One region of the Shewanella sp. 4_MG-2023 genome, then DNA from elsewhere that is predicted to be linked to it. Evidence: predicted binding sites of a transcription regulator. Region 1 holds the regulator's gene; each other region holds the start of a gene.
The links. Region 1 encodes sigma-54, which starts transcription at its own class of promoters, with help from an activator protein. Its sites were predicted from a motif close to GTTGGCACGNNNNTNGNNT; they were not measured.
Positions count from the first base shown of each region.

Region 1 (10,418 bases):
ACAATTCTCTGACCTCAACCTGAGTTAATTGCCCTTTTAGGTGACAAATATCACCTTGCTGTGAAAATTCAATCACGCAGCATTGCCCTCGTCCTGATCTAAGCGAATATTTTGGTTGGTGCGCTCATAAAGCATGTCGATGACCTTATCGACGCCTTTTTGGCGAATTAAATTGGAAATTTCTGATTGCTTTGACGCCAGTAAACTCACGCCTTCCGCCACCAAATCAAACGCTTTCCAGCTGTCATCTTTTAGACGTCTGGCTTTAAACACCACTTTAATGGGCGGGCGACCATCTTCAATAATTTCGACGCGGACATCGATCATTTTCTCGTTACTAAAATCAGCAGCCGGGAAAAACTGTACTTGCTGACCAGTGTACTCAGTAAAGGCTTGGGCATAGGTAGCCACTAAATAACCTTCAAAAGCATCCACAAACCGCTGACGTTGTTCAGGAGTCGTGTCACGCAGGTATTGCCCCATCACTTTATACGCGGCGTATTTATAATCAACATAGGGCATAAGCTCTTCGCGAACGATAACTTTTAAATAGCTTAAATCATTGTCAATGAGGGCTTTGTCTTTATCAAAACGCGCAAAGGTTTTCTCTGATACTTGCTGCACCAGCTTGAACGGATCATGGGTATCTATGTCATCAGTCGTCAGCTCTGCAGCACCAAGCGGGCTGATGCTTAACCATAAAAAGACACTTAACATAACGCGAATAAACTGCTTCATATACCGCTCCTACTTATCATCCGATGACATGCTATAGATTAACTGACCGATTAAGTCTTCCAGTACTAATGCTGAGCGCGTGTCATAAATTTTATCGCCATCAGCGAGCATCTCAATATCATCATCCATAAAGCCTGGGGTTAACCCCAAAAACTGCTCACCCAATAAACCTGCAGTTAAAATCGATAAGCTGCTGGTCTCTGGAAATTGATCATATTGCTTATCCATAGTGATGCTCACTATCGGTACAAGCTTTTTGGGGTCGAGCTGAATATCAGTTACCCTTCCGACAACCACCCCGCCCACTTTCACTGGCGAGCGTACTTTTAAGCCACCGATATTGCTAAATTCAGCGTGTAAACTGTAAGTTGCCTGATTAGGCTTAAGCTCAACATTGGCCACATTAAATACCAGCACACAAAATGCCACTAAGCCTGACAATAAGAACAATCCAACCAATAACTCTATTTTCCGTGTCAACATACGACTAAACCACTTTAATTAATGAATGCAAAATTTACCCAACTTACCTCTAGCTAACACTCAGCAGTTAACATCAATTGCCGAACATAATCGCTGTCAGTAAAAAATCGAGCGCTAACACTGCTAAACTCGCCTGAACCACAGTGGATGTGGTCGCTCGGCTAATGCCTTCGGGGTTGGGAATGACTTCATAACCACGATATAAAGATATCCAGGTTACCACTACGCCAAAAAGCACACTTTTGATTAAACAATTTACAATATCTTGGCGCCACTCAACCGATGCTTGCAGAATTGACCAAAAAGAGCCGCTATCAATGCCTTTCCATTCAACTCCCACTAAATGACCGCCGATAATGCCAACAAGACAAAACATCATCACTAATAATGGCAGGGTGATAACCCCCGCCCAAAAACGTGGCGCTATGATTTGGTGTAAAGGGTCAACCGCCATCATCTCTAAGCTTGATAACTGCTCGGTTGATTTCATTAAGCCAATTTCAGCGGTTAATGCCGAGCCTGCGCGCCCTGCAAAAAGTAATGCCGCAACCACAGGACCAAGCTCTCTTAATAAGCTCAATGCCACCATGGGCCCTAGGCTTTCGACCGTGCCAAAATCAGCCAGTACCGTATAAGCTTGTAATGCCAGCACCATACCGATGAACAGGCCAGAGACTATGATGATCACCATGGAGCGAACACCCAACACATAAACTTGCTTGGTGATTAAGCCAATATCTTTTTTAACATTCGGCCAACGGGCAATAGCGCCCCATAACATCAGCCCTGCTCGGCCTAGACCTGAAATAAAATCCAAAGCAAAGCGGCCAATATTACTGATAAAGTTAATCACGTCCACTTAACATCTCCTGTTGATAGTCTTCAGCTGGATAATGAAAAGCCACCGGCCCATCGGGTGCTCCATGAATAAATTGCTCAATTTGTGGATTGGTTGAAGCCCGTAATTCAGCAGGCGTGCCTGAAGCGATTACTTTTTTCTCGGCGATAACATAAACATAGTCGGCAATACTCAATACTGCATCCACATCGTGGGACACGACCACCGAAGTCAGCCTCAATGTTTCAGATAATTCGCCAATCAATTTCACCAGCACCGCCATCGAAATAGGATCTTGACCGGCGAAAGGCTCGTCATACAAAATCATTTCAGGCTCAAGTGCTATCGCCCGCGCCAATGCAACTCGGCGCTGCATGCCGCCGGATAACTCATTGGGCATCATCAGAGCGGCGCCCCGCAGCCCCACGGCTTGCAGCTTCATCAACACAATCTTACGAATAATAGTTTCAGCTAACCCTGAGTGCTCACGCAGCGCAAACGCCACATTATCAAACACATTCATATCGGTAAAAAGCGCCCCACTTTGAAACAACATACTCATGCGCTTTCGCTGCTCAAATAATTGTTGCCGCTTCAGTTGGTGAATGTTTTGCCCAGCAAAAAGCACCTCACCACTATCAGGGGTTAATTGACCGCCGATAAGTTTAAGTAAGGTGGTTTTACCTATGCCACTTGGCCCCATAATGGCGGTCACTTTGCCAGTTGGAATGCTGAGACTGATATCATCAAAGATAACCTTAGTCCCTCGGCTAAAGCCCATGTTCTTAACTTCTACAAGGGCTGACCTAGTGGGCTCTAAACTTGGAGTAGACATGTCTATAGAGGAAATAATAGCCTTCCTAGAGAACGAGATGTAGAGCTGAAGTGTACGAAATTGTGTAAGAACCTACAACAAATCAATCACCATGCGTTACAATCCCTAACAATTTTCGCAATAGCGATGATTTTTGTTAATATCTGACAAAAATATCGCCATAACTCAAATAATTGGAACAAGATGCTTTTTAATATCATGATGCTCATCGTCGGATTGGGCGCATTAGTTTGGAGCGCAGATCGCTTTGTTTACGGAGCTGCCGCCTTTGCTAGAAACTTAGGCCTGCCACCAATGTTAATCGGTTTAACCATTGTGGCCATGGGCAGCTCAGCGCCAGAAATGCTGGTTGCTGCCACCGCATCAATGGAAGGCATGAGCGATACTGCAATTGGTAACGTGCTCGGCTCAAACGTGGCTAACATCACCTTGATATTAGGGGTTACCGCATTGTTTGGGGCTATTTCAGTTCGCTCAGAAACCTTAAAGCGTGAAATTCCAATCATGATTGCGGCAACCGTATTAGCTGGCTACCTTATTCACGACGGCATGCTCACCCGTGTTGAAGGTGGGGTATTATTAATCGCATTTTTCGCCTTGATGGGCTATTTCATTTGGAGCGCGATGCGAAATAAGAAAAAAGATGTCCTAGCTGATGAGTCTGACGCAGAGATCCCTAAAAATGTACCCACATTACATGCTATTATCTGGATCATTGTTGGTATGGTGTTATTGCCACTCTCGGCAGACTGGATGGTGACGGGCGCGGTAGGCATTGCCAAGACATTTGGCTTGTCAGATCTGGTCATCGGCTTGACCATTATTGCCATTGGCACCAGTTTACCGGAACTAGCAGCATGCATCGCTGGCGTCCTAAAAAAAGAAGACGACCTCGCGATTGGTAATATTGTTGGCTCAAACATTTTTAATATTTTAGCAGTGCTGGCCATTCCAGGGCTGATTGCCCCAGGTGAAATCGACATAAATGCAAGCGGTCGAGATTTTTACATGGTACTAGCAACCAGCACCGCATTAGCAGTACTGGTATTATCGAGTGGCGCTAAAAAGCAGCTTACTCGCTGGCATGGAGCCCTTTTATTAATCGTCTTTATTGCGTACCAAGTTGTCTTATTTCAATCACAATAATGGGGCATAAAGATGTGTGACTCACCAAAGCGTAACCCGAAATCGCTTTGGACAATAGAGAGATACATATGACAGAACAAACACAATTGCGCCAATGGGGTCGTCAAGTCATTGATATTGAAAAGGCAGCATTAGATAACCTTTATCAATATGTAGACTCAGACGAGTTTGGCCAAGCCTGTGAACTCATTTTAGAATGTAAAGGCAAAGTCATTGTCATGGGCATGGGCAAATCTGGCCACATTGGCAATAAGATTTCTGCCACACTCGCCAGCACAGGCACGCCTGCATTTTTTGTTCACCCTGGCGAAGCAAGCCATGGCGACTTAGGCGCTCTGGCAAAAAATGATATTATTTTAGCCATATCAAATTCTGGTGAAGCCAGTGAAATTCTCACCTTAATGCCCGTTATACAGCGCATGGGGGTCCCGGTAATCGCGATTACGGGTAAACCAGAATCCAATATGGCCAAGCTATCTAAACTGCATTTATGTATTGAAGTGCCTGAAGAGGCCTGCCCATTAGGGCTAGCACCAACATCAAGCACTACCGCAACCTTGGTGATGGGTGACGCCTTGGCCGTAGCATTATTGCAAGCGAAAGGCTTTACCCGTGATGATTTCGCCCTATCCCACCCTGGTGGATCTTTAGGTCGTAAACTATTACTTAAAGTCAGCGATGTAATGCACAAAGGCGCTGATATTCCACAGGTGAAAAGTGAGCTCTGCATTACTGAAACCCTATATGAGATCTCAAATAAAGGTTTAGGTATGACTGCAGTGATCGATAATGCAGACAAGCTAGTCGGGATCTTTACTGACGGTGATTTACGCCGCGTCATCGATGCTGAAGTGAACCTGCGTACTACCGCTATTGCCGATGTAATGACAACCAACTGCATTACCATCAGCCCAGGTATTTTAGCCGCGCAAGCATTACAGATTATGGAAGAAAAAAGTATTAACGGTTTAATTGTCGTAGACGAGAACCAACGCCCAGTCGGCGCACTTAACATGCTCGATATGGTTAAAGCTGGAGTCATTTAACATGTCATTACACGAAACACTGCACCAAGGTTTTTACGGCCCAATCTCTGATGATGTTTGGCAAAAAGCCAAAAAAATTAAGCTGCTTATTTGCGATGTCGATGGGGTATTTTCCGATGGCCGTATTTATTTAAGTAATGCAGGGGAAGAGTTAAAAGCATTTCATACCCGTGATGGTTATGGCATTCGCTCTATTTTAACCAGTAATATTCATGTTGCTGTGATAACCGGGCGTAAATCTGCCATTGTGGAAAATAGAATGACCGCTTTAGGTGTCACTCATATTTATCAAGGTGTTGATGATAAACTAGTGCCTTACCAAAGCCTGTTAGATACCTATGGCGTTAGCCCAGATGAAGTCGCCTATATTGGTGATGACATGGTTGACTTACCTGTGATGAAACAGGTTGGCCTTGCAGTTTGTGTGGCTGATGGCCATCCTTATGTTAAACAACATTGCCATATGACCACCACCATTAACGGCGGAAATGGCGCATTACGTGAACTCACCGATTTGCTATTACTTAGCCAAGATAAGTTTGAAAATGCCCACGGAATGAGTATATGAGCCGAGTGACCTTCGCTATTATCGGATTTTTTGGCGCAGCCTTAGTCCTTTATTGGCAAGTACAAGTTAAACGTAGTCAGATGGAGGCAAGTAAATTGCCTGCCCCTGCTCGCCCTGATTTTATCGCCAATGACTTACGCACCACTGAATTTAATGAGCAAGGTTTAGTGCAAAGCCGAGTCTCAGCGAAATACATGGAGCACTTTCAGCAAAGTAATGAAACCATGTTTACTGAGCCTGTCTACCTTATTTATCCTGAAAATGGTGAAGCCGAATGGCAATTAAGCGCAGATTTAGGCAAGCTGAATAATGAAACAGGCAAAGTAGTTTTAGAAAATAATGTTATTATTGATGCAATAAACATCGACGAGCCATTACAATCTTTGACAACCACCATGTTGGCACTCGATATGAACACCATGATTTTGACCTCAGATAGACAAATTTTTGTTACTGGGTCAGATTTTAATATACAAGGTTTAGGCCTGTATGCTGATTTAAATGCTCAAGAACTTGAACTTTTAAGTCAAGTAGAAGGAACGTATGAAGCAAAGTAAACTTTTGATTGCCTCACTACTCAGTGTAGTCAGTATTGCCAGCGCCTATGCAAAAGAAGGCGATTTACAGCAAGAGCTTAAAGTCGCAGCTGTGAGCCAAAAAGCTGACATAAAAAACAATCAGGTCATCTTCTATGGCCCAGTTAATGTGACTCAAGGGTCGATTAACATTAATGCCGACGAATTACGCGCATTTGGCACCGAAAGCGGCACCCAAAAAACCATGGTTGCCACAGGTAACCCTGCGACATTTTCCCAAGAGTTAGATGATGGCCGTATTGGTACTGCCAGTGCCGATGAAATTAAATATGAGCTTGCCACTAGCATTTTAACCTTAACGGGTAATGCTAAATTGGACCAAGCTGGCAGCCAGGTTACTGGTAACCTAATTAGCTACAACATTGAAAAGCAGCAGTTAATTGCTGAAAGCACCGGTACTGGTGAAGATCGGGTTATCACTATTTTTCAACCAGAAAGTCACCCAGACTTGATTGATTCTGAAAAGAAAAAAGATGAGCAACCACATTTACCAGACAGCGCTAAACCCGGTGATGACACGCCACCAGCTATAATTGAAAACAACAATTTATCTGCTGTAGAGGCTGTGAACTCAACTGAAACACCCGAAGTAACTGAATCACTTAACGCTGAGGCGCAGGCGACATTGTCAGCCCCAGCAGCTGAGCAAAATGACTAATGACCCAAATTACGTTAACCGCTGAAAATCTCGCTAAGAGTTATAAAAGTCGCCAGGTAGTAAAAGATGTCAGCCTGACGGTAAAAACCGGCCAAATTGTTGGCTTACTTGGCCCTAATGGCGCGGGTAAAACCACCACCTTTTATATGGTCGTAGGCCTAGTCAAAAGTGATAAGGGCCGCATTCTGATCGATGAAGATGATTTAACCGCAGATCCAATGCATTTGCGCGCCCGAAAAGGCATTGGCTACTTACCTCAAGAAGCCAGTATTTTTCGTAAGCTCACAGTACACGATAATATAATGGCAGTGCTTCAAACTCGCAAAAGCTTATCAAATGAGCAGCGCATTGAAGAACTGGAACATTTATTAGAAGAATTTAACATAACTCATATCCGTGATAGCCAAGGTATGGCGTTATCGGGAGGCGAGCGTCGCCGAGTTGAAATTGCACGCGCATTAGCGGCAAATCCTAAGTTTATTTTATTAGATGAACCTTTTGCAGGGGTAGATCCTATCTCAGTAATCGACATCAAGAAAATTATTCAACAACTTAAAAGCCGTGGTTTAGGGGTGCTAATTACCGACCATAATGTCCGTGAAACACTTGATGTGTGTGAGCGAGCATATATTGTGAGTCACGGAAACTTGATTGCTGAAGGAACACCTGCTGAGATCTTAGTCAATCAGCAAGTTAGGTCGGTATACTTAGGTGAACAATTCAAGCTATAGTTAGCACTATTCAGTTTTTAGTATGGCATTCGCGGCCAACAACAAACCTTAATCTAGTCTATTTTTCTAGGATCATAAACTAGCGCCCACACTGTTCGTCGCGATGATGTAATTCAATTAGGGACAAGCGGTACATGAAAGCCTCACTCCAACTCAAAATGGGTCAACACTTAACCATGACCCCACAGTTGCAACAAGCGATTCGCTTATTGCAACTTTCCTCATTGGAGCTACAGCAAGAAATTCAACAAGCACTTGATTCAAACCCGCTATTAGAGCTTGAAGACGAATTCACTAAAGCCAAAGAGCCCGTAAAAGAAAACGCCCTGCAAACTGACACCGATTTTAGTGATAATAGCCAAGTCACCATAGAAAAAGACACCTCAACGGTTGATACCACTGAATCGCTCACTAAAGATTCTATGCCTGAAGAACTCCCTATGGATACCACATGGGATGAGGTGTATACCGCCTCGCCGACTTCTGGCTCTGGCGCAGTATCGAGCGGTAATGATATGCCGTTTCAAGGCGAAACCAGTGAAGGCTTGTATGAGCATCTTGAATGGCAAAAAAACCTCACTCCCTTTTCTGAAAATGACTTGGTGATTGCAACCGCCATTATTGATGCCATTGATGAGCGCGGTTACCTCACCCAGAGCGTTGAAGACATTTTGCAATCCTTAGGCACTGACGATATCGAACTCGATGAAGTTGAAGCTGTACTTAAACGGGTACAACACTTCGATCCCGTCGGCATTGCAGCGCGAGATTTAAGTGAGTGTCTATTAATTCAATTAGGCCAATACCCTAATGAAATTCCTTGCATAGATAATGTTAAGTTACTGATTAAAGATCATCTTGATTTAATCGCCGGTCGTGACTTTAGGTTACTGATGCGTAAAACCAAGCTTAAAGAAGATGATTTACGTGAAGCCATTGAATTTATTCAAACGCTCAATCCACGTCCAGGCTTGCAAATTACCCCCATTAAAGATGAGTACGTCATTCCTGATGTTACTGTACTTAAAAAGAATGGTCGCTGGGTGGTCGAGCTAAATCCCGATAACATGCCTAAAATTGGCGTTAATCAGCAATATGCAGCTATGGCCAAAGGCGGTTCAAGCCAAGCTGACAGCCAATTTATTCGTGGTCATTTACAAGAAGCCAAATGGTTTATCAAAAGCATCGATAGCCGTAATGAAACCTTACTAAAAGTGGCTAACTGTATCGTACAATTTCAGCAAGGTTTCTTTGAGTTCGGTGAAGAAGCCATGAAGCCGATGGTGCTCAATGATATTGCTGAAGCGGTTGAAATGCACGAGTCGACCATTTCACGGGTCACGACCCAAAAATACATGCATACCCCCCGTGGACTTTTTGAACTAAAATATTTTTTCTCAAGCCATGTAAGTACCGATGATGGTGGAGAATGCTCTTCTACAGCAATTCGCGCATTTATTAAAAAGCTCGTAGCTGCAGAAAACCCGAAAAAGCCTCTTAGTGATAGTAAAATGGCGACACTATTGGCTGAACAAGGGATTAACGTTGCTCGACGTACGATAGCCAAATATCGAGAGGCAATGCTCATCCCTCCCTCAAACCAACGCAAAAGCTTATAACTTTTGTTATTGGAGGATGACCTATGCAAATTAACCTGACTGGAAACCATATTGAAATAACTCAATCTTTACGGGAATACGTGCAAACAAAATTTTCAAAGCTTGAACGACACTTCGAACAGATCAATAATGTTCACGTTGTGCTCGATGTTCAAAAGCTACAACAGATTGCCGAAGCCAAACTGCACCTAAAAGGCGGTGAAGTGTTTGCTGTATCGCGTAACGCTGATATGTATGTGGCAATAGACGCCCTGATAGATAAGCTAGACCGTCAGGTAATTAAACATAAAGAGAAACTCACTAAGCATTAACGATGGAACTTCGTACCATCCTGCAGCCGGCGTGCACTACCTGTGCCACTCCGGGCAGTAAGAAAAAGGTACTGGAATTAATCAGCAATTTAATGGCTGCCCAGTACCCAACCCTTTCTTCACAGGCTATTTTTGAAAGTCTAATAGCGCGTGAAAAAATGGGCAGTACAGGTATAGGAAATGGCATAGCAATTCCACATGGGCGCTTAGATAATATCGAAGAACCCATTGCTATTTTAATCAAATGCGAAGAGCCAATCGCCTTTGATGCCATAGACAAGCAACCTGTAGATATTTTATTTGCGCTTCTTGTACCTGCAGATCAGTGCCAGCAACACCTAAGCACATTATCTAGCATGGCAGAGAAACTCAGTGATAAATTGATACTTAAACGACTTCGAAAGAGTCATGACGCTACAGAACTTTATCAGGTTATTACTGCATGAAACTTGTCATCGTATCGGGACGTTCAGGTTCAGGAAAATCAGTCGCACTGAGAGTGCTTGAAGATTTAGGTTATTACTGTGTTGATAACCTGCCACTGCCACTGATTGGCAGCCTGCTTGAACAGCTTAAAGATAGTAACGAGCTTGTCGCCATTAGCGTCGATGTGCGTAATATCGAAGAGCAAGGCAAAGTACTCAAAGAGCAAATTGCTTTACTGTCTGACGATACCAGCATTACCAGTTTCTTTTTAAACGCCAACGATAAAGTGTTACTGAAGCGTTTTAGTGAGACCCGCCGATTACACCCACTGTCTAAGAATCAAATTTCGTTACAAGAAGCCATTAAGCTTGAGGGGCGGTTACTCGAACCCATAGCCAAAATGGTTGATCACTATATCGACAC
Region 1 covers NZ_JAUORL010000027.1:3,785-14,202, reverse strand. The annotation lists gene Q4546_RS14465 (lipid asymmetry maintenance protein MlaB) at 1-76, opposite strand, end outside; gene Q4546_RS14460 (phospholipid-binding protein MlaC) at 73-717, opposite strand; gene mlaD (outer membrane lipid asymmetry maintenance protein MlaD) at 748-1,221, opposite strand; gene mlaE (lipid asymmetry maintenance ABC transporter permease subunit MlaE) at 1,295-2,080, opposite strand; gene Q4546_RS14445 (ATP-binding cassette domain-containing protein) at 2,067-2,894, opposite strand; gene Q4546_RS14440 (calcium/sodium antiporter) at 3,078-4,040, shown strand; gene Q4546_RS14435 (KpsF/GutQ family sugar-phosphate isomerase) at 4,109-5,086, shown strand; gene kdsC (3-deoxy-manno-octulosonate-8-phosphatase KdsC) at 5,088-5,654, shown strand; gene lptC (LPS export ABC transporter periplasmic protein LptC) at 5,651-6,211, shown strand; gene lptA (lipopolysaccharide transport periplasmic protein LptA) at 6,198-6,908, shown strand; gene lptB (LPS export ABC transporter ATP-binding protein) at 6,908-7,639, shown strand; gene Q4546_RS14410 (RNA polymerase factor sigma-54) at 7,774-9,258, shown strand; gene hpf (ribosome hibernation promoting factor) at 9,282-9,569, shown strand; gene ptsN (PTS IIA-like nitrogen regulatory protein PtsN) at 9,572-10,015, shown strand; gene rapZ (RNase adapter RapZ) at 10,012-10,418, shown strand, end outside.

Region 2 (10,418 bases), on a different contig from region 1:
CAGCGCCGCCTCAGTATCAAATTGAGGAAAACACCATAAGCCGCCCCAAATGCCTGCTGGTGGTCTTTTATTGAGAATGACTTCACCATCTTTATGCAGTACTAGCATCCATGCAGATTTTACAGGAATGGTTTTTTTAGGCTTTTTACCGGGGAATTCTGTCTGTCGGCCAGCAAGTTGCGCTTTACAATCAATTGCAACAGGGCATTGAGCACAATTGGGTTTACTGCGAGTGCAAACCGCAGAGCCAATATCCATCATGGCTTGGTTAAATTTAACCACATCTTTTTGCGGGGTTAACTTATCCGTTAAGTGCCATAATTGTTGTTCAACTGCTTTTTGACCTGGCCAACCTTCAATTGCGCCGTGACGGGCAAGTACCCGTTTAACGTTACCATCTAATATTGAATGACGCTGACCAAGGGACAATGACAAAATGGCCCCAGCAGTCGAGCGGCCAATACCCGGTAAGGCTATGACTTCATCTAGCGCTTCAGGAAACTTGCCTGCATGTTGCTCACAAACTGTTTTAGCCGCTTTATGCAGATTACGGGCGCGGGCATAATAGCCTAACCCCGTCCAATGATGCAGTACATCATCTTCGCTGGCATTGGCAAGGGCTTTAATGTCGGGAAAGCTTTGCATGAATTTTTCATAGTAGGGGATAACAGTGGCAACTTGAGTTTGTTGCAGCATGATCTCTGAAATCCACACTCTATATGGGGTTTTATTGATTTGCCACGGTAAGGTCTTGCGTCCGTGTAAATCGTACCAAGCGGTGATCCGCTCAGAAAAGGAGTTAACTTTTTTCATCAGCGCAGTGTATATGGAGAATATTCTATAAACAAGGGAGCCTGTTAACTGATAAATACTTTAGTCATGGTGATTTTAAGATATACTTAGCCACTATTATTGGAACAAAGATGAAACTTTGAATAGTCGGCAATTTAAACGCTATTCAAATGATGAGGCATACATGAGCGACGTTACCACCGCTGAATTTAACGAAGATGGCAAATATATTCGTAAAATCAGAAGTTTTGTATTAAGAGAAGGCCGTTTAACCAAAGGCCAAGCAAACGCAATTGAAGCACATTGGCCTGCAATGGGTTTAGATTACACACCAGAAGCGATTAATTTAGCTGAAGTGTTTAAGCGTGATGCTGATACCGTATTAGAAATTGGTTTTGGTATGGGTGCATCTTTAGTTGAAATGGCTAAAGCGGCTCCTGAGTTAAACTACATTGGTATCGAAGTACATAAACCAGGTGTTGGCGCATGTTTAGTTGATGCCGGTGAAGCTGAAATTACTAATTTACGTGTTTATCATCATGACGCGATGGAAGTGCTTGAAAACAGCATTGCTGATGGCTCACTTGCCCGAGTACAATTATTTTTCCCAGATCCTTGGCACAAAAAACGTCATCACAAACGCCGTATTGTGCAAGCTGAATTTGCGCAATTAATTCGTCGTAAGCTTAAGATTGGCGGTGTTTTCCATATGGCAACAGATTGGGAAAACTACAGCGAGCACATGTTAGAAGTGATGTCTGTGGCTGAAGGTTATAAAAACCAATCAGCAACCAATACTGTAGTTGAACGTCCAGATCATCGCCCGCTAACTAAGTTCGAAGCCCGCGGCCATCGTTTAGGTCATGGCGTTTGGGACATAATGTTCGAACGTATTGCATAATTATAATAAAATATTGTTAAAATAAGCTATTTAATCAACTAACTAGGAAATAACCATGGCTAAGACCCGAACTCGCCGTTTACGTAAGAAACTACGCGTTGATGAATTCCAAGAATTTGGTTTTGATATCAACTGGACTTTTGATGAGTCAATTTCTGAAGCAGATATTGATAAAGCTGTTGATGAGTTCATTGAACAAGTCATTGAACCTCGTAAGCTAGGTTTCCATGGCGGCGGTCATAAAATGTGGGAAGGCATTATTGCAACACAAGAGATCGGTAAATGTACCGAAGAAGATGTTGCTGCTGTTAAAGCCTTCTGGGAAGCGAAAAAAGTGCCACAACTTGAAGTTAGTGCACTGTACGACATCTGGTGGGGCTAATATAGCTAATGCCTGAGCAAATATTGCTTGATGAAGTGGTCGACAAGGTTCGGCCACTTATTGGTTTAGGGAAAGTCGCAGATTATATTCCAGCATTGGCTGACGTAGATCCAAACAAAATAGCAATAGCAGTCACTGGCGCAGATGGTCACACCATTGGCGCTGGGGATTATCTTGAGCCGTTTTCCATTCAATCTATCTCCAAAGTATTCAGCCTTACTTTAGCGCTAAGTTTGTACTCCGAAGATGAACTTTGGAGCAGGGTAGGTAAAGAGCCTTCAGGTCAGTCGTTTAACTCATTGGTTCAAGTTGAGCTTGAACGAGGCATTCCAAGAAATCCATTTATTAATGCTGGTGCATAGTGATAGCAGATTTAATTCAAGCGCGCCTTGGTGCACCTAAGCATCACTTGCTTGAAGTGGTTAGAAACCTGAGCGAAAACCCTCACATACTTTTTGATAAAGTTGTGGCTAATTCAGAATTTCAGTTTAGTGCCCGTAATGCCTCTATTGCCTATTTAATGAAGTCATTTGGTAATTTTAACGGCGATGTTGATACAGTATTAAAGAGCTATTTTCATTACTGCTCATTAAAAATGAATTGCGCTGACTTATCAAAAGCGATGTTTTATCTCGCCAATCGCGGTAAAAGCCTAGCAGGGGATCAAATCGTTACCCCAGTACAAACCAGACAGCTAAATGCACTGCTTGCTACCTCTGGTTTATATGATGGCGCAGGTGAGTTTGCTTATCGGGTTGGTATGCCAGGTAAAAGTGGTGTTGGCGGCGGCATTATTGCGGTGATCCCTGGGGACATGTCTATTTGCGTATGGTCGCCTGAACTTGATCAAAATGGCAACTCACTGGCAGGCACTCGCATGCTTGAACATTTATCACAATCATTAGGTCGCTCAATTTTTTAAACTCGCTTATGTTGCTGGGCAAGTTTTTTATGCCCATTTTCAAATGTTAAGCTTGAAATCATCCATTGTCTTTTTAGTATCCTCATCCACGAGTTTGAAAATCATCTATTCTTAAATCTACCCATATAATAGCGATGATGAAAATTACCAACATTTGGCTTATTTCACACATAGTTAATATAAATCCAAATCTAAAAGCTAAACCTATTAGTTATTATCTGCTTTAAGTTATTGATAAAAAGCTTATTTATGTTTTTGGCACAGCCTGTGCAATAACTTGGTATCAGTCTAATTAACATTGAAACTAGATATCAAAACGTTGGCAGTAGCTTAGTGAGCAGTTTAGCCACTCGCCCCATTGATTATCTACATAACGATTAACAGCAAGGATAGAGCTAATGAATACCCAAGGTTTATTTAAAAGTATTGCACTAACTGGTTTGATTTTTACCGCAGGGGCTATGACGCCTGCGGTGGCCAAAATGTCCCTTGAAGATAATCAATGCAACGTGACCTTAAACTATGATGTTACCGTTGAGCCACAAAAATTATCCTTTAGCGAAAAAGGCGCTGAGGTTTACCGAGTCGAACTTGGAAAGTTATATATTGATGGCAACCAAGTTGCACTAAATGATAAGCAAGCAGCTTTGTTAGCTGATTATTCGGAGCAAGTATCTAAACAGATCCCAGAGGTAATTGATTTAGTTGATGATGCTGTTATTTTGGCAACAGATGCAGTGAGCATGGCATTAACCCCTATTTTTGGCGATGCCACCGCGGCTAAATTGGATGAGCTTTTAGCTGGAATTCAAAGCCGTGTTGACCAAGCAGCATATCAACAAGGGGATAAGTTTTATCTTGGCGCGACAGAGTCTTCGTTAGAAGAAGCATTTAATGAAGAGTTTGAACAAGAAATGGAGCAAATGATTAAAAACTCCATGGGCAGTTTTATGATGGCGCTAGGGGCTGAAATGATGTCTTCAGAAGGCGGAAGCTTTGATGAAAAAATGACTGCCTTTTCAAGCAAAATGGAAAGAATCGGTGAAGATGTTGAATTGCAGATTTCTGAGCAATCAGAGGCCATAGAAGCTAAAGCCAAAAAAGTCTGCGGTAACTTTGAGCAGTTAATGGTGCTTGAAAGTGAATTACGTCAATCCATCCCACAGCTATCTTCTTATGAATTAGCGACATTATCAGATACTGAGTAGCGGTAACCTTGTAAGTTCTAGCATTGTCAAAATGCACCTGACCTTCCCCTGTACCTTGTGCAGGGGCTTTTTGGTTAAACCATTCCTGCTTAAATTACCAATCAAAAACTTCACCCGCCAATCAAGCTCTAGTTAACTATCTGTTATTTGCGCTACTTTGTAGCGAGATATGCTAGCCGAGCTAGTCGTTTTTTGTCTAATTGCCACCGTTCAAGTTGAGAAAAAGTCATTAATATTACAGTTTATCGTAGATTTGTTCTGATAAAAAAATTGTATATTATAAATATAGAGCCATTTATACAATTTTTGGTATACTCCTAAAACTATAAAACTGTATGGCGTTAACCAATTAACTTGTTGTTTTAGTTTTGGTTGGCTATTCATGATAATGGACTATCGAAATTTAATTTCTTTTTGGGTGAGTGGCGCAACGTTTAAAGAACCATATAAAGTAGGTGGCGTTTATGCAGCATTGTCTGTAATAAGCGACATTACTTGGAACTCAAAAAATATTTTTAATGTCGTAAACAGCTTAAGGCGACTCCAATGTTAGAACTATTAGAACCTATTGCTATTTTTACTCATGTTGCTAGAGCCGGGAGCTTCAGTGCCGCTGCCAGAAGGTTGAGTATATCTAAGTCCAAAGTAAGTACTCAGGTTGCTGATCTTGAACATAAACTTGGGGTTCAACTCATCCAACGTACTACACGTAGTTTAAGTTTAACTGAAGCGGGTAACTTGCTTTACATACAAGGTGAGGAGTTATTACGTGATGCAGAGCAGGCCGTTGCTAGTGTGCATAATCTAAATGATGCCACCCGTGGTGTACTTAAAGTCGGTATTTCTCAGTCTTTTGGTACCATGCATATTATTCCTGCATTACCTGAGTTTATGGCACGACATCCAGAGCTTGAGCTACAAGTTAGCTTACTGGATCATAAAGTCGATGTGGTTAGTGAAGGTTTAGATTTACTTTTGACTATGTCTGAGCAGCTACCATTAGGTATGGTTGCAAGACCATTAATGAAGTGTCAGTTCTTATTAGTGGCATCGCCAGAATATATTGCCCAACATGGCAATATTTCTCGACCTGAACAACTTGTTGATCATAACTGTCTAGTCTACCAAGGTGAGTGGCATGAGCACAGCATGTGGCAGTTTAAGAAAGCTGATGATTACTGTGAAATTGGTGTTTCTGGTAACTTCCGGGTTGATAATGCACCAGCATTAAAATCGGCCGCGGTTAGCGGTTTAGGTATTGCCTACCTAGCAAGTTATTTACTTGAAGATGAAATCGAACAAGGTACATTAGTGCCGTTATTACCTGATTGGCAATTGACCAACAACTTACCACTACAGGCTGTTTACCCAAGACGTAAGCACCTTGCCCCTAAAGTAAGTGCATTTATTGAATTTATTAAAGGTCATATTGGTACTACACCTTATTGGGATGGTAAGTTTGATCATTTATACAAATTACGTAAATAGCCATTCAATGGGGTTTCTAAGTCAGTAACTAAAACTGGAAACATTGTTCGAATTTTAAAACAAAGTCGCAACTTAAGTTGCGACTTTTTTATTTGCATAATAAAAACAATAACTTGATTGTCTTGTGGTTGAAAAACGCTCAGGTTGTTTCTGTACTGAGTTATTAATGGAGTGTAAAAAGCTGCTTGAACTCTGTTCTTAAATCAATACAATAGATTTCAGTTGATTCGGAATGATTTGAGTCACGCATCTTGTTGAGAAATGACCCCTTTTCAGCTTTTTGTGCAAATCAGCAACTTCGCAAGTTTTGAATCACTGCTGGCAGAGGTTTTAAAATCAGAACAATGCCGGCTTTGAAACCATCATCCTAGTTTTAATTGGTTTACCCCAGACATTGTGCTGGGGTTATTTTTTCTGCCCTATAATATCCGCTTAATTTGTTTACTCTCTCGCCTTTGTACTTTTGTTCTCTTTTAAGCTGCCAATTGAATATATTTGTCGGGTATAGCATTTGTTAATGCACTCGTTATTGAACTTGTTATTGCCTTAGTAATTTATAGAGTGGCGCTCATTACTTAGATTTCATTACTTAGGCTTTAGTACGAGCCAAAAAGAAGGCCACTAAAAAGTGGCCTTAGATAACTTAATCGATTGGTTGATTAACCGCGATTTGAGTCTGCCGATTGGCTTAATAGCTCAGGTTTATTGGTTTGATTAATCCAATTGTCCACTTCAGCTTCTAATACATCTAATGGTACAGGGCCATTTTGCAGTACTAGGGTATGGAACTGACGAATATCAAACTTGTCACCTAATTTAAGCTTGGCGTTTTCACGTAGCTCTAACACTTTAATCATACCGACTTTATAGGCAGTAGCTTGGCCAGGCATCACCACGTGGCGTTCTACCATTTTAATGGCATCAGACTTAGCATTTGGGGTGTTGTCTACGTAGTATTGGATACCTTGCTCACGAGTCCATTGTTGAGTGTGGATCCCTGTGTCTACAACCAGACGACAAGCACGCCATAGCTCCATCGCTAAGCGACCAAAGTCAGAGTAGGGATCAGCATACAAGCCCATTTCTTTAGGGAAGTATTCAGTATAAAGACCCCAGCCTTCAATATAGGCAGTATAGCCACCGAATTTTCTAAATTTAGGAATACCTTCCAGCTCTTGGGCAATGGCAATTTGCATGTGATGCCCAGGGATCCCCTCATGATAAGCCAAGGCTTCCATTTGGTAAGTGGGCATTGCTTTCATGTCATACAAGTTGGCGTAGTAAGTACCAGGGCGTGAACCATCGGGTGCGGGTTGATCATAGAATGCTTTACCAGCAGACTTTTCGCGAAAGGCTTCAACAGGTTTAACGATTAATCCGGCTTTAGGTTTAATATTAAACACTTCACCTAAGCGTGACTCCATATTATCAATTAGGTCTTTAGCTTCGGTAATGTAACGAGTTTTACCTTCATCGGTGTTGGGGTAATAAAATTGTTCATCATCACGCATGAAAGCCATAAACTCGGCTAAGTTGCCGGTATAATTTACTTTTTTCATGATCGCACGCATTTCATTATGAATACGTTCAACTTCTGCTAAACCTAACTGATGAATTGTTTCAGAGCTCATATCAGTCGTCGTAATACGATTTAGACGAGTATTATAAAAATCTTCGCCTAAAGGTAACTTCCACACCCCATCACGGCTATCAGCTTTGGCTTCTAATTCATGTAAATAGCTGATTAAATTGTCATACCCAGGTTTTACACTTTTAATTAAGGCTGTTTTAGCTGCCGCCAATAATTCATCTTTTTGAGCTTGGGTAATATCGAGCTTCTCGATTTTACGGTTAATATCACCCCATAGGGTGCTTTTAACTTCAGTATCAGTAAAAGGTGCACCCTTGATAATATTTTCGCTGTCTGAAATCACATAAGGGAAGACAAACTTTGGCGCGATAATATTTTTATCAGCGCGAATTTTTAATGCATCGATCACTTGCTCAGTTACATGCTTTACACCGTTTAAACGGCTAATGTAAGCCTGTGCATCACTGACATTTTCAACTTGATGTTGATTGATAAGGAAGGTAGCAATAAACGAATGACTACCACGCATCTGGTTTACAGGGTAATTATGGTAACGCCATTTATCATCGCTGATTTGCTGCTCTAAGCCTTGTTTCATTAATTTGTAGCTAAGTGCCGTTTGCTTGTCTAACTTAGCAACATTAATAGTTTCAAGTTGTTTTAAATGCTTTTTAGCTCTGGCTAAGTCTTCGTCAGCAGATTTATCACTAAAATCACCCCATTTGTCATAATCAGTTTTGATGCGTAAATAGGTTTGGGAAATCGGGCTAGCCATTACATTTTCCATGAACATACTTTCAAACAGCTCATTGGCTTTTTCTGACTCGGTGGTGGCTGTTTTAGTGGAGGCTACTGTATTGGTTAAAGGTTGGTGCCCTGCAGTGTGGGCGATTGCGGCGTTTGATAATAAGCTGGTTAAAGCAACGGCTATTAATGTCGTTTTTGTTGTTAGTCGCATAGGGTTTCCGTTAGCAAAGTAATAGAACAGGAGATCGATTGATATCCTAAATGACACAAGCATAAATGTATAACGTGAAATGTTAGCAATTGTGTCTTAAATGTTGCTGAATTTACAGGGTAAATGCGAAATGATTTATTTAGTGACTTGCAGGCACTTTGCTTAAAGCGCCAAGCTTAATGGGCAAAGGAAATCAAAAAAAGCCTAATGCATTAACCTTGTTTTATAAAGGTAATCCATCAGGCTTTTATATAGGCTAGTAATAAATAGGCTAGTAATAAATATGCCAGTAATAAGTAGACTAGTTATATAGGCTAGTAATAACTTTAATAAATCAGCTAGCTATAAAGTAGCTAATCTAAAAACTGCGACAAAATATCATTAACAAACATATGGCCTTTGGCGGTTAATTGCCAATGGGTCTCAGTTTCGGTTAATAAGCCTCTTTTAATTGATTTAGCAATACCTTCATCAAGCTCTGACACAGGTAAGCCGGTGCGCAGTTCAAATTCAGTTTTAGGGATAGGCGTCATTAACCTGAGTCGATTCATTAAATATTCAAGGGCGCGATCTTCAGCTAGCACTTCAGTAGTTTCACTGGTGTAATCTGACGTTGCTAGATAACCCTTCGGATGCTTAATTTTGACGGTGCGAATAATCTTATTGAGCTCAGGTTGAGTAATCTTGCCATGGGCGCCGCAGCCAATCCCCAAGTAATCGCCAAATTGCCAATAATTGAGATTATGTTTGCACTGAAATCCGTCTTTGGCATAAGCAGATATTTCATATTGCACATAGCCAAGTGCTGCTAGCTTCTTCTGTCCTTGCTCATAGATATGCCACAAGTTTTCATCGTCAGGCAATTGTGGCGGTTTAGAGTGAAATAAGGTATTTGGCTCTATGGTCAGTTGATACCAAGATAAATGCGGTGGCATTAACCCAGCAGCAGTATCGATATCGGCCATGGCTTCATCAAATGACTGATTCGGTAAGCCGTGCATTAAATCTAAGTTAAAGCTGTTGTAACCTGCATTACGGGCTGTATTAGCAGCGGTAACGGCTTCATCCTCATCATGGATACGGCCAAGAAGGTTGAGTTTATCTTTTGAGAAACTTTGCACCCCAATGGACAAGCGCGTCACCCCTGCAGCGCGATATGCGGCAAAGTCATCATGCTCTAACGTACCCGGATTGGCTTCCATGGTAATTTCAATATCATCTTCAAAACCAATGGCGGCTTCAGCACCGGCTAGAATGCGCTGTATTTGGGTGGCTTCAAATAAAGATGGCGTGCCGCCACCAATAAAAATGCTGTGAAGTTTTCGCCCTTGTACATAGTGAAGGTCGTGATTGAGATCGGCTAAAAGTGCATCAACATAAGCTTGTTGCGGTAATACTCCATGCTGACCATGGGAGTTAAAATCACAATATGGGCACTTTTGAACGCACCAAGGGATATGGATATATAAGCTCAGTGGTGGCAGAGATAATTTCGCTGATTGCATGATAGTTACTTAATAATCCCTTTGGCTTTCATAGCGTCTACAAGCAAAGTAAGTGCTAACCCACGGTGGCTCAACTGGTTTTTTTGCTCACTTGAAAGCTCGGCAGCCGAAATATCAAACCCCTGTGGAATAAAGATAGGGTCGTAGCCATGGCCTTGCTCACCTTGAGGGCTCAATCCTATAGTGCCTTCCCATGCCGCTTGGCAAACTATTGGGGTTGGGTCTTTAGCATGGCGCATATAAACCAATACACACTGAAAGCGTGCTTTGCGCTGTGTTTTGTTTGCTAATGCAGCAAGTAATTTAAGGTAATTGTCTTGCTCGCTGGCGCCTTCGCCGCCATAACGGGCTGAATAAATCCCCGGTGCGCCTTGAAGGGCATCAACTTCTAAACCAGAATCATCTGCGATTGCGGCTTTACCAGTGATTTCTGCAGCGTGGCGGGCTTTAATAATGGCATTTTCAATAAAGGTGGTGCCTGTTTCAGCCACTTCTGGAACGTTAAATTGGTTTTGCGGTAAAACCTCAATATCAAATTGGGCTAGCATCTGATCAAACTCTGTTAGTTTACCTTTGTTACCGCTTGCTAAAACAATCTGTTGCATGGAATACCTTTTTATTAAATAAGGGGGCTGATGTTTTAAATAGTGCTTATGGGGTGAGCAGGCTTT
Region 2 covers NZ_JAUORL010000041.1:12,689-23,106, reverse strand. The annotation lists gene mutY (A/G-specific adenine glycosylase) at 1-813, opposite strand, end outside; gene trmB (tRNA (guanosine(46)-N7)-methyltransferase TrmB) at 977-1,693, shown strand; gene Q4546_RS17460 (50S ribosome-binding protein YggL) at 1,749-2,075, shown strand; partial or broken gene glsB (glutaminase B) at 2,084-2,997, shown strand; gene Q4546_RS17450 (YggN family protein) at 3,396-4,205, shown strand; gene Q4546_RS17445 (LysR family transcriptional regulator) at 4,752-5,693, shown strand; gene Q4546_RS17440 (DUF885 family protein) at 6,353-8,242, opposite strand; gene hemW (radical SAM family heme chaperone HemW) at 8,596-9,747, opposite strand; gene rdgB (RdgB/HAM1 family non-canonical purine NTP pyrophosphatase) at 9,753-10,352, opposite strand.
Region 2: a site for sigma-54 is predicted at 3,252-3,270, ahead of Q4546_RS17450 (YggN family protein). Genes of this name have one in related genera too.

Region 3 (10,418 bases), on a different contig from region 1:
ACAAAATAAAAAACATCATAATAAACATCTTGTTTACAAAGTTAGTAAACAGCTCAAGACGGAATGAAAATTATGTTCAATGCCAGTGAAGTCCTAAACGGTCATTACAATAATGCTAGCTTAGATGAGCTATTCTCAGCCATAACTAATAATTACATCGTTGATGAAGAACTGTATTTATCTGAGCTTATTAAATTAGTGCCATCGTCTGATACTGAAATTAAGCAAATCACTGATAAAGCCCATCAACTGGTCTTGAAAGTGCGCCAATTTGAAAAGAAAGGCCTAATGATTGGCATTGATGCTTTCTTGCAGCAATACAGCTTAGAAACTCAAGAAGGCATTATCTTGATGTGTCTTGCTGAAGCATTATTGCGTATCCCTGATGCCGCTACTGCAGATGCCTTAATCGAAGATAAGCTCTCTGGCGCTAAGTGGGATGCGCACTTAAGTAAAAGTGATTCAGTGTTAGTTAACGCATCCACTTGGGGCTTGATGCTCACAGGTAAAATCGTTAAGTTAGATAAAAACATCGACGGCAAACCTAGTAACTTGCTAAACCGTTTAGTTAATCGTGTTGGTGAGCCTGTTATTCGTCAAGCAATGAATGCCGCGATGAAGATTATGGGTAAACAGTTTGTGTTGGGACAAACGGTTAAAGAGGCCCTTAAAAACAGTGTTGCTAAGCGCCAGCAAGGTTACACCCACAGCTATGATATGCTCGGTGAAGCCGCGTTAACCGCTAAAGATGCACATAAGTATTACACTGAATATAGCCATGCGATTGCTGAATTAGGCGCACAAGAATACGATCTATCAAGCGCTCCTCGCCCCACAATCTCAATCAAATTATCGGCGCTGCATCCACGCTATGAAGTCGCCAATGAATCACGTGTACTCAGTGAATTATATGACACTGTCATTAAACTCATCGTGCAAGCGCGCGAGCTCAACATCGGTATTTCAATCGATGCCGAAGAAATGGATCGCCTTGAATTATCACTCAAGTTATTCCAGAAGCTATATAACGCCAACGAAACTCAAGGTTGGGGCTTACTGGGGATTGTGGTTCAAGCCTACTCAAAACGTGCCCTGCCGGTATTATGTTGGTTAACTAAGTTATCCCGCGAGCAAGGCGATGAAATTCCAGTGAGACTAGTAAAAGGCGCTTATTGGGACAGTGAGTTAAAATGGGCTCAGCAAGCTGGCGACGGTGGCTACCCACTTTACACTCGCAAAGCCGGCACGGACGTATCATATTTAGCCTGTGCTCGTTATTTACTCTCTGACGCCACTACAGGCGCCATATACCCGCAATTTGCCACCCATAATGCCCAAACAGTTGCCAGTATCAGTGCGATGGGCGCGAATCGTCACTATGAGTTCCAGCGCCTACATGGCATGGGTGAAGAGCTCTACGACACTATGCTGGCTGAAAGTGGCGCAAAATCCGTGCGTATCTACGCGCCTATTGGTGCCCATAAAGATCTACTGCCTTATCTGGTAAGGCGCCTATTAGAAAACGGCGCTAACACCTCGTTTGTTCACAAATTAGTGGACCCGAAAACCCCTATAGAAAGCTTAGTGGTGCATCCATTAACCACTTTAAAAGCTTATAAAACTTTAGCTAATAATAAAATTGTTCTGCCGGAAGATATTTTTGGTATAGAACGTAAAAACTCTAAAGGATTAAACATGAACATCATTTCTGAGTCTGCGCCATTTTTTGCCGGCGTTGACCAATTTAACGATACCCAATGGACTGCTGGGCCATTAGTCAATGGCGAGACCTTAAGCGGCGAAACCAAAAATGTACTCAGCCCATTTGACACCACTAAAACGGTGGGACAAGTAGCTTTTGCCAATAATCAGGCAATTGAAGCTGCATTAAGTTCTGCCCATGGCGCTTTTCATCGTTGGAGTCATACCCCCGTTGAACAGCGTGCATCTGCACTGCAAAAACTGGCTGACTTACTTGAAGAGAACCGCGAAGAGCTGATTGCCCTTTGTACTCGTGAAGCAGGTAAAAGCTTACAAGATGGCATTGATGAAGTCCGTGAAGCAGTAGATTTTTGTCGCTACTATGCTATTCAAGCCAAGAAAATGATGGCGGCGCCAACTTTGCTTCCTGGGCCGACGGGTGAATTAAATGAACTATTCATTCAAGGCCGCGGCACCTTTGTTTGTATTAGCCCTTGGAACTTCCCATTAGCGATTTTCTTGGGCCAAGTTACTGCGGCGCTAGCTGCTGGTAATACCGTGATTGCCAAACCCGCTGAGCAAACTTCATTAGTAGGTTACCGCGCAGTGCAATTAGCTCATGAAGCAGGCATTCCTGTCGATGTACTGCAGTTCTTACCAGGCACTGGCGCTACTGTTGGCGCAGCGATCACCGCTGATGAACGTATTGGCGGTGTGTGCTTTACTGGTTCAACCGGCACTGCTAAATTGATTAACCGCACATTAGCTAATCGTGAAGGTGCTATCATTCCGCTCATCGCTGAAACTGGCGGTCAAAATGCGATGATAGTTGACTCGACCTCACAAGCAGAACAAGTGGTTGCAGATGTGGTTTCATCGTCATTTACCAGTGCAGGCCAGCGCTGCTCGGCATTGCGAGTGCTGTTCTTACAAGAAGATATTGCCGATCGCGTGTTAGATGTAATGCAAGGCGCAATGGAAGAACTCAGTATTGGTAACCCAAGCTTTGTTCAAACTGACGTTGGCCCTGTGATTGATGCCACTGCAAAAGCGAACCTAAATGCCCATATTGATCATATCTCGCAAGTTGGTAAGTTAATTAAGAAAATCGACTTACCCGCAGGCACTGATAATGGCCACTTTGTGTCGCCAACAGCGGTAGAAATTGATTCAATTAAAGTGCTTGAGAAAGAACATTTCGGGCCAATTTTGCACGTTATTCGTTATAAAGCCGCTAATTTAGCCGCGGTTATTGACGAGATAAACAGCACCGGCTTTGGTCTTACTTTAGGAATTCATAGCCGCAATGAAGGCCATGCGTTAAATCTTGCAGACAAGGTTGATGTGGGTAACGTCTATATTAATCGTAACCAAATTGGCGCAGTAGTGGGTGTACAGCCTTTTGGCGGTCAAGGTTTATCAGGTACTGGCCCCAAAGCAGGCGGACCACACTACCTTACTCGTTTTATTACTGAAAAAACCCGCACCAACAATATTACTGCCATTGGCGGTAACGCGACGTTATTGTCCCTTGGTGATGCTGAAGACTAATAATTAGCAGGTTTGAAACCATAAAAATGCCCGCAGCTGCGGGCATTTTTTGTTCAAGCTATTTTATTTAGGTTAATAGTGTTCAAGCTAATAGTATTTACCGATAAAACCATCAACGGCTTACCATTAAGTAAGCAGGTATCACTTGAATCGCCATAACAAAGCCCAATCGAGACAAGGATAGGCCTTAGCACTGCTTATAAAGCTAAGCTTTCTTTTTCAGCAGCAGTTTTACGCTCAGGGCTTGTCTTAACATGGGTTAAGTACAAAGGTAAGCCCACGAGTAAAAAGCCGCCGACTAAATTACCTAATGCCGTTGGGATTTCATTCCACAATAGGTAGTCGCTAACAGTAAAGTCACCGCCCATGATCATTGAAAATGGAAATAGGAACATATTAACGATTGAATGCTCAAAACCCATAAAGAAGAACAGCATCACAGGCATCCACATTGCAGCCATTTTGCCGCTCACTGAGGTTGAGATCATAGCGCCTACCACTCCCATAGACACCATCCAGTTACACAACATGCCGCGAATAAAAATAGTAAACCAGCCTGCCACGCCATGCTCTTGATACCCTAACGTACGTGACTCACCAATTGAGCTCACTTTAGCCGCTAATACTCCACCGTCAGTGTTGTAACCATAAGTCAGGATATAGGATGCAAAAAATGCCACGGTTAACGCGCCGGCAAAATTCCCCACAAACACTAACCCCCAATTCCTAAAAAGTTGCTCCCAGGTACATCCCGGTCGCTTGTTAAGGACAGCTAAAGGCACTAAGGTAAATACACCTGTCAGCAAATCAAACTTCATCAGATACAACATAATAAACCCAACCGGGAATAATAATGATCCGACTAACAAGCTACCTGTTTTCACGATAACGGTAATGGCAAAAAAAGCGGCAAGTCCCAGTATCGCGCCAGCCATAAATGCCCTAACTAATGTATCTCGTGTCGACATGAAGATTTTTTGCTCCCCAGCATCTACCATCTTGGTAGCAAACTCCTTTGGCTCGATATATGACATAGTGCATTCCCTATAGTTATGTAGTTGACTGCTAATAAGCCAACTTCATACCAAGGTTGATAAATGCTTATAAATCAACGCCATAATCTAATTAGATTTTTAAAAAATGGTTGTAAGTAGTGCAAGCTGCACCTAGATAGCGCAAAAAAGCCATTATTGAAAGGCCGTATTTAGCATCAAGTTTGTCTCGCTAAATGAAGCGTAATGAGCAAGTTAGTGGTTGTTGCGGCGGATAAGTGAGTCTTCGTTAAGACTCAAATGGTACCAATAATCGAATATGGTTATTGTAGTGACTAGCAATAGCTTGATGACTAAATGGTTAAATGGTTAAATGGCAATATTCATTTTAAGCTCTAACTTGTATGGCAGCGCTGATAACTTTTGCTTGAGATTTTGCTGAAATACTTTGATATCACCGGTCTTTATAATTGACTCTTCACTAGGTACGACATTGATATCAATTCTAAGCTCATTTCCCACTTTGACGACACTGCCTAAATGCAGGGTTTCTTGGCTATCAACTTCTTTCATGCCTTTGGATACTTCTGCAATCAGTTCTTGTTGTGGTGCCATTTGCAATAACTCTTTGACCGCTTGACTCACCATAGAAAAAGGAACTTTCAAAAAGTAAGCTGAAATTAATATCATCATGAGTGGATCGGCATAACCTGCATATTGAGCCAGCGAAGTTTGCGTTAAGCCCCATGCGATAACAAACCCCAGCGTAATAGCCATGCTGAGCAAAGTATCCATCTGCCACTGCTTAGTTTCTGCTTCAATTAACCCTGAGTGCGACTCGCGGCTCATTTGGGTTATTTTCCACCAAGCAAAACCACAACCAAGGGTATTTATCAGCCCGAAAACACTCGCGACACCAATGTCTAACGGCTTGACACCTTGTATTAAACTATCGATTGCCCCAAACAGTGAATAAATCACTAGACTCATAATCACTAAACCTTTGATCGCAATAACAATAGGTTCAAACATCGCCTTACCATTGGGAAAACGCTTATCTTTCGGGGAATGGATAAGCTTAGCGGCGAGCAGTGACAAAATAGTTAACAGCAAACTAATTAACGAGTATAAACCATCAAAGGCTATGACTAAGGAACCCAATATCAGCCCAACCGCCAAGCCGCCTACAGCAAACATCAGCGCAAATACTGAAGACAGTATCAACACTTTTTGCTCTATTGCTTGAGATGGCACACACATATGAATTCCTCATAAAATTAATCATTTACCCGTATAGGTAATTGAGTACAGTTTGGCATTCTGTATTAAATCAGCAATGACAAACTCAACGTCTGTGAGGTTATTTTGATAGTAATATTATTATAGCAAGGCTATTCAATGACTTAGTTTAGTAACCATCTGTCAATTATATTGACAGTGAGTGCTTGGCATGAATCCGAAATAACACGAATAAGCTAATACAAAGGTGATAGCTGGTTATTGAAATGGACCAGTTGAACAGTTTGATTTAATGACCCATCGAGGATGGGCTTATCATGAACACAAGATTAAAAAGCAAATAGATAGTCATTTAACTGATCGGCTAACCAGTTTGTCGCGGGATGCTCATTAAGGCCACTTGCTGCAAACATGCAATAGTCTTCCTGCAATAAACCGTAAGTATGCTTAATCACCGCAATGGATTGCTGCCTCAATAAATGTTTAATCAAGGGCTCAGGCATTACACCCCAAGCATCTTCAGTTTGAATGGAGCTAAGAATGTAATCAAAACTTGAAAAACCAATATAGTTACGGGAAAAAGGCTGTAATTCAGGATTGGACTTTTCATTTAAATATACCATTGATGCTTGCATGGCGCTGCGCAAGTCTTCATCTGACACTCGGCGTTTTGCTGCCAAGGGGTGCTCATGACGGCACACTGACATCATGCGAATTTTACCTAAAGGATGTGATGTCACCATGGCACTATCAGTGCTTTCATAGTCAATTCCAAAAGCAAAATTAACTTGCTCAGTTTCAACTAAATTGGCCAGATCGCCGGTGGAGGCCAGCACAATATTAAATGAGGTTGCTGGAAAGTGATTATTAAGCTGATGAGTCAACTCTAACCAAATATCGTCAGGTAAAGAGTCGTCACGGGCAATCCATACTTCTGCAGCAAACTCACCTTTAACTTGACGACAGGTTTGGCGGATCCGCTGCGCCGCTGTCAGCATACTTTGGCAATCTTTATAAATAGCCTTACCTGCTTCGGACAATGTGACTTGGTTACCGGTGCGATCAAATAATGCGGTATCGAGATCTTTTTCCATCGCTTTAATCGCCATGGTCATTTTGGTGCGATTCTGTTCTGTTTGTCTCGCCGCTTCTGACACAGAGCCCAGCTCTGCGACCAAACAAAAAGCTTCAATTTGCGAAAGTGTCAGTGCCATTATTATTCCTATAGTGAGGCTACCTCGCTAAGATAGCCTATTGCTTTGTGCCACAACAGTACGCTTTATCAATTTCGCTAGTCAGTTATCGGTTATCAACATAGCTTAGGCAATGCTAACCATCTTAAGGGAAAAAATGAAATCTAAAATTACAGCGGATATGGGAGTTTGAGGCAGGAAAGTGAGGTAGTAAAAGGCAGCTTGATAACAATCCTAATAACCATCAAGCCCTCACAGGCAATATTCGCACTATTGACTATCAAACAAACCGTTGCGCTTTAAACCTCGATGAACGTTTTTACATAACTTGGCAAATTTTTCTAAATCGCCAAAGCTCGGGGTGGCATTATTGTCCAGCGATGATTGCCAATAACTCACTTCACTATCAACAATTTCAAGCAGTTTTTTGGGACAGCCAATACAGCTACTATTAAAACCACATACGGCTAAAGCAGGATCATCTAAGGGAAAGGTATCTTTAACTTGGTTTATAAGTTGCTGCATTGCAGTCATTCTATCTGGTTTCATCATCAAGGGGCTCTTGCATCAATGAACGCCGATAATATTGCAGCGGCTGTTAAAGGTCAAAATACAGCCACCAAACCGTCTCAAGGTTAATGAGATGTATACTTTATTGTGCTGCAAATACAGTTAGCATGTGCCATTAAAGTAAAACCAACCCTAGAAGCAAAGAAGTCTAGACGTCTAGATTGACACTAATTTGTAGATCTCCTATGCTGACTATCATTGCACAAGCTATCATCATTGAAACTGAAATAACATGGATTGCTAAAGTAACTCGCAGCCTATTGGTGCAGCACCAATACCATCAATGAATTGAATAAGATAATAAGAGAGACTCACTTGACCACACAAACACAAAAATCGGCCACCAGCCCAGCCTCCTTTGTTGCTTTACTGCCACTATTTGCTTTTTTAGCCTTATTTATTGGCGCTGGGGTTTACTTTCAAAGCCAAGGTGTAGACTTTGCTTTTTATCAGTTACCTAGTGTTATCGCGATTTTACCGGCGATTATCTTGGCGTTATTACTGTCTAAGCAAAAATTAAATCAATCCATTGATACTTTCATTGCCGGTATTGGTCACAGCAATATTATTGCTATGTGTCTGATTTATCTATTGGCAGGCGCCTTTGCCTCTGTCGCTAAAGCGACTGGTGGTGTTGATGCTACGGTTGCGCTGGGCTTATCAATGATCCCATCGAACTTATTATTACCCGGCTTTTTTGTTATTGCTGCCTTCATTGCTACCGCGATGGGCACCTCAATGGGTACCATTGCAGCGGTAGCGCCGATTGCATTAGGCGTTGCTGATCAAGCGCAAATTGATTATGCATTAATGGCTGGCGCAGTATTATCTGGTGCATTATTTGGTGATAACTTATCTATTATTTCTGATACCACCATTGCCTCAACCCGTACTCAGGGCTGTGAAATGAAAGACAAGTTCCGTGAGAACTTAATTTTCTCGCTGCCAGCATCAGCAATTGCCTTAGTGTTATTTGCTATTGCGGGTCAGGGACAAGCTGACATTGCCGCCCAAGAAATTGACTTCATTAACGTTATTCCTTACCTAACGATATTATTTTTAGCAGTATCAGGGGTTAATGTGTTTGTGGTACTAACCGTAGGCATACTGCTAGCTGGCGCTACAGGCCTGTTCACTATGGATTATAGTGCGGTCCAATTTGGTCAAGATATCTATGCTGGTTTCACCAACATGCAAGAAATCTTCATTCTATCTATGCTTGTTGGCGGTTTAGCTGCGCTGATGACACAACAAGGCGGTTTAACCTTTGTAAGCCAGAAGATTGAATCTTTGATTGCCCGCTTCTCTAAAGCCAAAGGTGACGCATCACCCCGCGCTGCTGAACTAGGTATGGCAGGTATGGTTGCAGCAACCAATGTGTGTGTCGCTAACAATACGGTATCGATTGTGGTTGTCGGTGACATTGCCAAAGACTTAGCCAGCAAGCATGGCGTTGCACCTAAGCGCGCGGCGAGTGTTTTAGATATTTTTGCTTGTATCATTCAAGGGTTAATTCCCCATGGCGCTCAAGCACTATTGATAGCATCAACCTTTGCCATTAGCCCATTAGCTGCTATTTCACACGCTTGGTATTGTATGATTTTAGCTGTGGTTGCTATTTCAATTGTGATATTGCGTAAACGCGCTTAATTCACTGTCAAACCAACGGCATAAAACCTGAGAACAACCGACTTAATGATGGTTGAACTCAGGTTTTATTTTATATAAAAGAGCGGTTTAAAAGTGTTAGTCTAAAGTTAACATTTGCATATCAAACAACCCATGAGCCAATCAATTCAGTTTAATAAACATTACGATTTACATTTAATGATTATTTTCATGTCTTTAGCGACTGCTGTAATTAGTGGCCTTGGCATTGGGGCGGCGTTAATTGCTGAAGTGTCTCGTTTGGGTATTAACCCACTGAGCATTAGAGCTGATACCTTAGGTGACTATATGAGTTCACCGTTAGCCATTGTTTACAATATGTCATTAGTCATTGCTGGAATGTGTTTAATACTGGCTATGTCAGCGCGCTACTTTGTCTTTGAAGATGGCTACAGCCGAGGTATTACCGTCACTGGCGCTACCTTAGGCGTATTAATTGTACTCATTGGTATCTTTCCAATTAACTTTTTAGAGCAACACCGTCTGTTTTCAACCGGTTATCTCATTTGCACCTTTTTGCTGCATTGTTTTTGCTTTATGGAATACTTTCGCAAGCGTAGCGCTTTAACCAGTCCATTATTCGCTCTAAATATTATTGGGTTAATATTTTCAATAATATTGATGTCTTTGCTTAACTGGTCGACATTAGATTTTGATCCATGTAGCCATGCTACCAGTGACATTTGTTGGATGTCCTTGGTGATGTGGGTACTAACTCAAACCAATATTTTGTGGTGTATGGTGTTAGCCATTGATATGAAAAACCGTATTAAGCAGCAACATCACCTTGCCAACTTATCGCTTGTAGGAAACTAATTTTGGCCAATAATATGCGCTTAGAGCAGTATTTAGCTCACTGCGGAGTCTGCTCAAGGCGCCAAGCCCAAAGGCTTATTGCCGCAGGTAGAGTGTGCTTTAATGGTCAAATCGCCTCAGCGTTAGATCGCGTCAGCCCCAATGTGGTAAACCCCAATATTTTACTAGACGGTGAAACTATTGCGCCACTAGAGAGCAAACAATATTGGCTATATCACAAACCCGTGGGCATTGATTGCCGCTTATTACCTGAGTTAGCCTCCAGTTTAATCCATCACTTACCCGCTTCACCCCGGCTGTACCCTGCAGGAAGATTAGATAAGGACTCGCGCGGATTATTACTACTGACAAATGATGGCGCGCTAACTCATCGACTGATGCATCCTGATTTTGGCCATGAAAAAGTCTATCAAGTCACGGTAAATAAACCACTTAAAAATGATTTTGCCACGCTAATGAGTGCAGGAGTCTGCTATCGAGATGTGACCACTAAACCTTGTAAGGTCTCTGTCATTGGCGAGTGCCAATTTGAGATCACCTTAACCCAAGGGCTTAATCGACAAATTCGCAGAATGTCCCAAGCGCTGGGCTATCACGTTGTTGATTTGCTAAGAGTGAGCATGATGAATTGTCAGCTTGCTCAGTTGCCAGAAACAAAAATGCGGCCCCTAGAGGCCGCAGAATTAGT
Region 3 covers NZ_JAUORL010000035.1:34,248-44,665, forward strand. The annotation lists gene putA (bifunctional proline dehydrogenase/L-glutamate gamma-semialdehyde dehydrogenase PutA) at 64-3,252, shown strand; gene Q4546_RS16485 (formate/nitrite transporter family protein) at 3,450-4,286, opposite strand; gene Q4546_RS16490 (cation diffusion facilitator family transporter) at 4,614-5,504, opposite strand; gene Q4546_RS16495 (LysR family transcriptional regulator) at 5,813-6,697, opposite strand; gene Q4546_RS16500 (hypothetical protein) at 6,947-7,228, opposite strand; gene Q4546_RS16505 (Na+/H+ antiporter NhaC family protein) at 7,544-8,896, shown strand; gene Q4546_RS16510 (hypothetical protein) at 9,086-9,730, shown strand; gene Q4546_RS16515 (pseudouridine synthase) at 9,733-10,418, shown strand, end outside.
Region 3: a site for sigma-54 is predicted at 4,323-4,341, ahead of Q4546_RS16485 (formate/nitrite transporter family protein). Genes of this name have one in related genera too.